One region of the Oscillibacter sp. GMB15532 genome, then DNA from elsewhere that is predicted to be linked to it. Evidence: riboswitches for the same ligand, from Rfam matches in the RefSeq annotation. Region 1 holds a riboswitch; the other holds the start of a gene.
The links. Region 1 has a riboswitch for FMN ahead of ABVS15_RS13180 (ECF transporter S component). Riboswitches for the same ligand answer to the same signal wherever they lie in the genome.
Positions count from the first base shown of each region.

Region 2: it holds a riboswitch for FMN, as region 1 does, so the genes downstream of both, ribD (bifunctional diaminohydroxyphosphoribosylaminopyrimidine deaminase/5-amino-6-(5-phosphoribosylamino)uracil reductase RibD) here and ABVS15_RS13180 (ECF transporter S component) in region 1, are expected to answer to the same signal.

Region 1 is NZ_JBEVTO010000011.1:72,554-76,979, forward strand. Features, by position in the region: gene ABVS15_RS13170 (ATP-binding protein) at 1-493, shown strand, start outside; gene ABVS15_RS13175 (LTA synthase family protein) at 599-2,518, opposite strand; gene ABVS15_RS13180 (ECF transporter S component) at 2,587-3,210, opposite strand; FMN riboswitch at 3,313-3,459, opposite strand; gene ABVS15_RS13185 (SLOG family protein) at 3,710-4,222, shown strand; gene ispE (4-(cytidine 5'-diphospho)-2-C-methyl-D-erythritol kinase) at 4,219-4,426, shown strand, end outside.
Region 2 is NZ_JBEVTO010000010.1:129,416-133,841, forward strand. Features, by position in the region: gene ABVS15_RS12730 (hypothetical protein) at 1-182, opposite strand, end outside; gene ABVS15_RS12735 (hypothetical protein) at 934-2,664, opposite strand; FMN riboswitch at 2,835-2,949, shown strand; gene ribD (bifunctional diaminohydroxyphosphoribosylaminopyrimidine deaminase/5-amino-6-(5-phosphoribosylamino)uracil reductase RibD) at 3,097-4,200, shown strand; gene ABVS15_RS12745 (riboflavin synthase) at 4,181-4,426, shown strand, end outside.

The DNA of each region.
Region 1 (4,426 bases):
CCTGTGCGCGCGGATGCGCAGGGGGTTCCTCTATGCCAAGGCGCAGGAGCTGGGCTGCAACAAAATCGCCCTTGGGCACCATTTTTCCGACGTGGTGGAAACCACACTCATGGGCCTGCTGTACGGCGCGCAGATTCAAGCCATGCCGCCCAAGCTCCGCAGCAAAAATTTTTCCGGCATGGAGCTGATTCGTCCGCTGTACTGTGTTCACGAGGAGGACGTCATCTCGTGGAAAAATTACAACCATCTGCAATTTTTGCAGTGTGCCTGCCGGTTTACGGAGGAGAGGGACGCGGCCGAGGACGGGGTGGGCCACAGTAAGAGGCAGGAGATGAAGGTTCTGCTCCGGGAGCTGAAAAAGACGAATCCAAATGTGGAAAAGTCCATTTTTGCCGCCATCCATGGAGTACAGCTGGACACCATGGTGGGCGTGAAGTCCCGGGGGAAGGAATATTCCTTTCTGGACCTGTATGACCGAAAATTGGGAGATTGACCGCAAAGAAGCGGAAAAGAAGACCGCCGGTTGGCGGCGGGGACAAAGGTCCCCGCGCCAACCGGCGGCTTTTTACATCAGAAATAAGCTTTTGAAAATAAAAAATTATTTTTTTGGGTTCGTAGTCGGCCCGAAATATCCCTTGGGATGGTTTCCGTCGTCGAACAGGTGGTTATAGGCCATCATGCGATAGCTGTTGTAAAGCCGCTCCTCTTTTGAGGAAAGGCTGCTTTCCTCTGTATCGCCAAGAAGCGTGCCGTCGGCTCTTCCAAAGCCCACGGTGGAGTTAACAGGCAGCGTGTCCAGCAGCTTTTGATGCAGCCGCTCGTAGCCAGTGGGCTGAATCCCCGCCAAGTCCATGGTCAGCGTACCCAGCAGGTTCGCACTGATGGTTACGTCCTCCTGCTCCGGCAGGTCATAGTTGGCCCAGATAAAAAACGGCGTTTCGTACTGCTGAAATACCTCTGCCGCTGTGCGGTCGTCCAGCTTTTTGCCGTACAGATCTTCATAAAAGCTGTTGCCAAGGGGCGGCTGGTGGTCGCCGAAGAAGACGATCATGGTCCGCTCATCGGAGGCCTTGTAGTGCTCAATCAGTTCCCGGATAGCATTGTCGCTTTCCCGGATAAGGGAGAAATACTGGGCTGCCACCGCGGAGGCGCCCTTGCTGGCTCCGTCCAACTCCACGGTGCGCTCAAGGTTCTTCCAGCCTTGAGAGTAGCCGCTGTGGTTCTGCATGGTGACGTTGAAGACAAACAGAGGGCCGTTCGTCTCGTCGGTGAGACGGAAAAGCTGCTGATAGTCCGACGAGTCGCTGATGTAATTTCTTATGTACTGGGGGTCCTTTACGTCCTCCTGATACATCTGCCGGTCAAAGCCCATCCAGCGGTAGACGGACGTGCGGTTCCAGCCGGAGGAGAGATAGGGGTGGAAGGACACGGAGCGATATCCCAGAGAAGACATCTGGGACACCATAGAGGGCATTCCATCGTAGCAGTAAAGCTGGTAGGCTACGGTGGAGGAGGGGAGAAACGCCAGAGAGTCTCCCGTGAGATATTCAAATTCCACGTTGGCGGTTCCGCCGCCGGTGACGGGGGAAATCATCGTGCCCTTCACCGTGTTCTCCGTCAGAGAATGGAGAAAGGGCATGGGGTCTTCCGTCAGCTCCAGATTGGGAAAGCTGGATTGCATATCCGCAAAGGACTCGTTCATAATCACCAGCAGATTTTCCGGTGGCGCAGCAGACACCGTTCCGCTTACGGTTCCGGCAAAGGTTCCGCCGGCAATCTTTTGGGCCTCCTCTGCAGAATAGCCATCCGGCGCGGAGACAAAGCTGTACCGCAGAGCAGTCATGAAATTCAGCATAAAGCCGTTTTGCTGGGTCTTCCACTGCTGTGCCCAGATACCAACGCTGGGGAGCAGCGGTGTGCAGAAAAAGGCGTATAGAAAGACGGCGGAGGCAGCCAAGGATCCAAAAGCCGTGACCCGCCGCAGCTTTTGCCGACCCTTGATTTGCTTAGGGACCAGAGCCAACAGCAGCAAATATACCGCCAGAATGGCCGCTGCCAGCCAGACGGTTTTGTCCGGCCTGAAATCATAGCCGGTGGCTACATTGGCGGCAGTGCCCAGCGTCATCAGATCCACAGGGAAAATGATGCGTCCCCGGAATTTCAAAACATAATGATTCGCAACCCCCAGCAAAAAGCAAAAGACCGCGCCTACGCCCGCGGCGGTCTTGAGCCGCCCCGTAAGCATCCGGCACACCCAGAAAATGAGATAGTACCAGAAGGCGGAAAAAAGAAGCTGGGTGGCATTCAAGGCGGTGAAGGGGTTGTTTTCATTCAGATACTCCACGCACAGATACGCCACCCACGGCCCCAGCATAAAAAGAAGCCGGATGGGGGTGCGGTCGTCATGCAGCACCTTTTGAAGCCACAGCCGCGCACGGGAACTCTTTTTTTCCGGAGGGGGGGAAAGCTCTTCCGGGCCGGAAGGCTCGGTCTGGGGAATCAAAGTTTCGTTGCTCAAGGGAAAACGCTCCTTTCAAAAGCGGAGATGGCAGGCGGAGCAAGCCGCCTGCCATGCCGAAAAAGCGCTTACCTGTGCAGAAGGGGAGACAGAGGCTTGTAAATCAAAAAGCACAGTGCCACGGTCAGGACCCCCTTCAGGAAGGTAAACGGCATGTTAAAGGTGACAAGGCATTCCAAAAGCCCGTTCACAGAGGGACGGATTGCCTGATACATACCAAGAATCACATCAATGGGCATGAACTTGGCGTAGACGGGATAGGTAAAATAGTAGTTCAGAGGTACCGAAATGAGCGCCATGGCAACCGCCCCGATCAGCGCGCCGACCAATGCGCCCCTGCGGCTCTTGTGTTGGCCGAAGCGATCATAGATAACGCCTGCGGTGCCCACAAAAACGGCGCCCATCATAAAATTTGCCGCCTCGCCCACCCCTCCGGTGGAGGTTTGTAAAAGGTGAAGGGCATTTTTAATAAAGCACACCGCCACACCGTACCACGGGCCGAGACTGAAAGCCGCCAGCAGAGCGGGAAGCTCCGACACGTCCATTTTGACAAACGCAGGGATCAGGGGAACCGAGAAATCCAGGGTCATCAGGACAAGAGCAACGGTGCTGAGCATGGCGGTGACGGTGAGCCGGTGGGTGCGGGATTTTGCATGGGTGCGGCCTGCTGTGGTGGTTTCGGGCTGGGACATAAAAAACACACTCCCTTAATTGTCTTGAAAACACCTTGAGTACTGAGTCTTCCCAAGGTGAAACAAGCAACAAAGGAGCACGCCTAGGCGCAGCTCTGCCGCTATGATCTTCTTCCATCCAGACTGGGCCTCCTTGAAGGAGGCTTCACTGTCGGTCCCGGAGTTGCACCGGGTCAGCGGACATCCAATGGATGCCCGGTCGCGGACTATACCGCCGGTGGGGAATCGCACCCCGCCCTGAAGACACGTATTCAGTTGCTTTCTGCCCATTAGTATACGACGGCGGCAAAAAAAGTGCAAGAGGGAAATATGTCCTAAAAGAAAATTTTCGACTTTTTATGGTTTTTAAAATTGGACTTTACAAACAGGAACGCCTGTTCTATAATGGTGCAAACTGCTATGAAGATTAAAATACAGTCCGGCTGCCGGGGAAATGCGCGGCCTGCCGGAGGAAGTCCCTTATGCAAAAGGGGACGGAACGGAAGGAGGGAAACCGCGAATGCGGGGAAGACAGTCGGCCTGCTGCTTTACGGGGCATCGACCGGGAAAGCTGCCATGGGGCTATGAAGAGAGCGACCCGCGCTGCGCGTCCCTGAAGCAGCGGCTTCTGGATGCCGTGGAGGCCGCTTATGCGGAAGGGTACAGCCACTTTCTGTGCGGTATGGCGCAGGGCTGCGATTTGTATGCCTGCGAGTGCGTGCTGGCGCTGAAGGAGCGGCACCCGGAGGTGACGGTGGAGGCGGCGATTCCCTGTCCCTCGCAGGCGAACGCCTGGTCCGAGGCGGAGCGGGCGCGGTATCGGGGGCTGCTTGACCGGTGCGACTATGAAACGGTGGTTTCCGCCGCATACAGCCCCAGCTGCATGCAGCGCCGGGATCGGTACATGGTGGACCACGCGTCCATGCTGATCGCCATGTTCGACGGCAGCCCCGGGGGTACCCGCTATACCATTGAATATGCCATGCGGCGGGGACTGGACGTGGTGGATTTGCCGATTGTGGAGGAAACATGATGAAGGAATTAACTCTTTTTGCCCCGGCGAAGTTGAATTTAACGCTGGATATTCTCCGTCGCCGGGCGGACGGTTATCACGATTTAAAAATGGTCATGATTTCCGTGGACTTGGGGGATACGCTGACGGTGCGCCTGCGGGCGGACGGGCGGATTCTCGTCCGTGTCCCCGGCACGGATTTGCCAGAGGGGGAGGACAATCTGG
Region 2 (4,426 bases), on a different contig from region 1:
TGCATCCATCTCTCCGAGACTGTGAATGGCCTCTTCCATGATGTTGATGTACTCCTGCATTTGCTCCCACGCTCGCCCTCCTGAAAACTTTCAGGAAGATTACCCAGAGCTTCATCTTCTTCGTCCAGAAACGGCTGCAAATTTTTTTTCAATTCCTCAAGTATAGCGGTTAGCTCGTCCATATTTCCTAGAGCCAGTTTTAGATTCTTACGTCTCACCCTATTCATGTATTTTCCTTTCTGCCCTCGTGACCTCCGGGGCAGGATTCTCAGATAGTAGTAAAATATGTGTTGTTTATCTTTCCTTGCCTTTTACTCCAACAAGTTATTTCTTTTATGATTACATTGTAAACATTTTAAGTTATATCGCCAAACAACGTTTTGATTATTTTACAAATTTTTATGTTAGCATAAGTAATCAAATACATTATATTTATTTAAAAAGAGGTTTATTGTATGGCAATTTCAGATAAGCTGTACGCGCTTCTTGCTTTAAGAGGAAAAAATCCACTGACCTTGCGGGTTACTTTGGTATGTCCCCGCAGGCTATGAGGAATAAATTTAGCCGAGGAAGTTTCTAAGCTGACGATCTAATTAAGATTTCCGTATTTCTTGATTTAGACCTTTCATTCCGCATAGCTGACAACCAGATTATTACACTGGATGAAGAAGACCTTCAGGGATATTCTGATGAAAAAAGCACGGACACGAATGATTGAGACTTACCAGCGCGCAAACAAGCCGGCCTCCGGGAACATTTCCCGGAGGCCGGCTTGTTTGAACTTTATAAGCATAATGCGTAGTACGTCGGTAGTTTATAAAAAATTATTAGCCAAAACTGTTCATCATTGTATATTGACCAAAAGCAACTGTTTCAAATGCGCTGATAAAGCTATGAAAGAATGATAAGCCCGGAAGAAAGGACTGATAGTACTCATTTCGCTGCAAACAGTTGCTTTATCATGGTTTCACCTTGCGCACGAGTCGGAGCAACCGAGAAATCGCCACTTTCCGGCAGCAGCCCCCACCTCCACGCTTTTTCTACAGCATCTTTATTCCGCGCTGTGGTTTCCAGTGTATCCGGTACAGTGTCGCTTCGCACGGACGCAGGTTGAATAGCCAATGCATCGGCAGTACGAACCAAAAATACAGCGGCATCCTGCCAACTGACAGCGCGTGCAGAGGCAAAATTGCCCGAGGTGTCTCCCAGCGCAATTTGTGTTGCTTTTCCCCAGCTTAGCGCAGGCAGATACCATTCAATCCCCAGGAGGTCGTCAAACGGCTTGCTTTCAATATTTGATTTGGGCGTACCTGCCTTTTGGAACAGCAGACCTACAAAACGTCCACGGGTCATGGGGACATCCCCGCGTTCCGCAGATTTTAAAATCTCGGGATTTTCCAGTATTTTTTCTACGCACGTATCTCTGCCTGCCAAAGAATCACTGAGGGTCTGAACAATTTTAACGTCGGGCTGGAGCGGCTCTACGCCTTTTCCGGAGGCGGCGTCAAAATAGCCGCTCATTGAAATGAACTTTGAGGAAACACCCATTCGCATACCGGAATTGGGCAACTTAAAAGACCGCACCGCGCCAAAGTGGTCAACGCTGCCGCCGGTAGCCTCTCCTGCCAGCGCGAAGCCCATTTCCTGAAGTTCCACGGAATTAATAATGGCAGACGAAAAGGTTCTTCTCCCAATCAGCCCGGCTACCTGGACGCCCTGCTCGCGCTGCTGCGCCAGCAGCCGCAGCAGCGGCATGATCACACCGTCCGAGCCGCCTCCGTTATTTCGCAGGTCTACCAGAATTAAGGAATAGCTCCCTGCATCCAGCGCAGACTGAACCTGCTGGCAGAACTGCTTCATTGGCAGAGCCTCATCCTCCGCGCATTTGTTATATTGGATGTAATAGGTGGTGTTATTCAATTCCTTTGCAAAATAGGTCTTTGTTTTGTCATAAACGGTGGCTGCGGAGCCTGTCTGCCAGTCGTTCAGCGTCGCCAGATCCTCAGACCGAAAGGCACTCTGGCTTACCGAGGAAACCGTCAATGTATTAGTTTTTCCCGTGGAGTCCTGCACCTCTATGCGCATGGGCTCGCCTTGCTTGGCAATTCCCAGATACTGATACGGCTCCAGCACATAGCACATCTGCCAATAGGAATACCGCAGCTTCACCAAATTGTCCGCGCTGAGGATGGTTCCGAATCTTTCCAGAACCTGCTCCATGGAATATCCATTGATGGATACAATCTCGGCGCCCAGAAGCTCCTGATGGGCACGGTCTATCGCACGCAGTCTCCATGTTCCATCGTATAATTCCATGTCAAACAGGCAAATGTGAAGATTGTATCCGCTGCTGCCCAAAGACACGTTGGTATGTGAGTCCTTTGCCAGCGCGGCCAGACTTGCGCAATCCAGCGCAAAATCAAAGCTGCTTTCCGTGCTAAGCCGTTGTTCTATCTGGGCTTTCCTCGCTTCAAAAGCGGTCTCCGGCGTGTTGGCAAACAGGTTGGGATGATTGGTTTTTAACGTTGTGTACAAATAGTCAAGATCATCTTGACGGGCGGCTGACTCCGTCTGGTCGACAGCTCCCGCGCCAATGCTCAGCAGCAATGTCGCAATAAAACAGCAAGTCAGGAGTTTAATCCAGACACTTTTCATCGTCTTCATTTAGTTTCTCCAATCATTAATGTGTGATTATATTAATACATTAATGCTCTGGCGGTTAAATGTCAAGGGAAATCTCACATAGCATTATGGTGCTTTTAGTAAAAATTTTCCTATACGCCATAACTTGACAGATATAAGCGCAGGTGCTATGATGCTTTTGAAAATTGAATCAGGATCTTCAGGGCGGGGTGCGATTCCCCACCGGTGGTAAAGCCCACGAGCCGCAAGGCAGGATTCGGTGAAATTCCGAGGCCGACAGTATAGTCTGGATGAAAGAAGATTGTGTTACAGCGGGAGTGATTGCGCCTGCGTACATAAGTATGCTCTGGAATGGTTTCATTCCAGAGTTTTTTGTGTATGCGGGGCTTATTCGCCGTGTCCAGATGCCTTGAACGTTTTGATTCAAGGCATCTTTTTATTTTGGAGGCGGCAATGGAAGACACGCAATTTATGCGCATGGCGTTGGAGTTGGCCCAGCGCGGATGCGGCAGAACCAATCCAAATCCTATCGTGGGCGCGGTCATTGTCAAGGACGGCCGGGTCATCGGACAGGGCTATCATGACCATTACGGTGGCCTTCACGCGGAGCGGGCGGCCCTGCAAAGCTGCACGGAATCGCCCCGGGGGGCGGTACTGTATGTGACGCTGGAGCCCTGCTGCCACTTCGGTCGGCAGCCACCCTGCACGGATGCCATTCTGGAGGCCGGAATCGAGCGGATCGTCGTTGGTTCCTCCGACCCCAATCCCCTTGCTTCCGGCAGGGGAGTAAAGCAACTTCGCTCAGGTGGCGTTCAGGTGGAAACGGGTATTTTACAAGCGGAATGCGACGCGCTGAACCCCATGTTTTTTCACTTCATTCGCGCGGGAACGCCCTACGTCACGATGAAATATGCCATGACGATGGACGGCAAAATCGCCACGCGCACCGGCGTTTCCCGCTGGATTACAGGCGAGGCTGCACGACAGCGTGTCCATGCCGACCGCGGTCGTTACGCCGCCATTATGGCGGGCGTTGGCACTGTGCTGGCGGACGACCCTCTTTTGACCTGTCGGTCGGAGGGCGGGCGCAACCCCCTGCGGGTGATCTGCGACACGCATTTTCGTATCCCGCTGGAAAGTCAAATCGTCCGCACGGCACCATCAGTTCCCACCGTAATTGCGGCTGGAAACGGCAGCAATGAAAAGAAAAAGCAACTGGAAGCTGCGGGCTGCCGGGTATGGGAGCTGCCAACGTCGGCCGGGCATGTGGATTTGCGGGCGCTTATGAAGCGGCTGGGGGATAAAAAAATTGACAGCGTGCTTTTGGAAGGCGGCGGTACCCTGAATTGGGCGGCGCTGGAGGCCGGAATTGTACAAAAGGTGCAGGCCTATATCGCGCCAAAACTATTTGGCGGTGCGGCGAAAACGCCGGTCGGGGGCCTGGGCGCGGCGCTGCCGGAGCAGGCGTTTCTGTTGAAGAATACAAGCGTCACGGCGCTTGGTGAAGATTTTCTGCTGGAAAGCGAGGTGGCTTACGATGTTCACGGGAATTGTTGAGGAGATTGGTACCATCCGTTCCATCCGCAGCGGCAGGCACTCTGCGGTGCTGTGCATTGGCGCCAGGGCGGTGCTGACGGATTTGCGACCCGGCGACAGTGTGGCGGTCAATGGCGTATGCCTGACCGCAACCGCGAAATCGGCGGATTCCTTCACTGCCGACGTAATGCACGAAACGCTTCGGCGCTCCACGCTGGGCGCGCTGACGCCGGACAGCCGGGTCAAT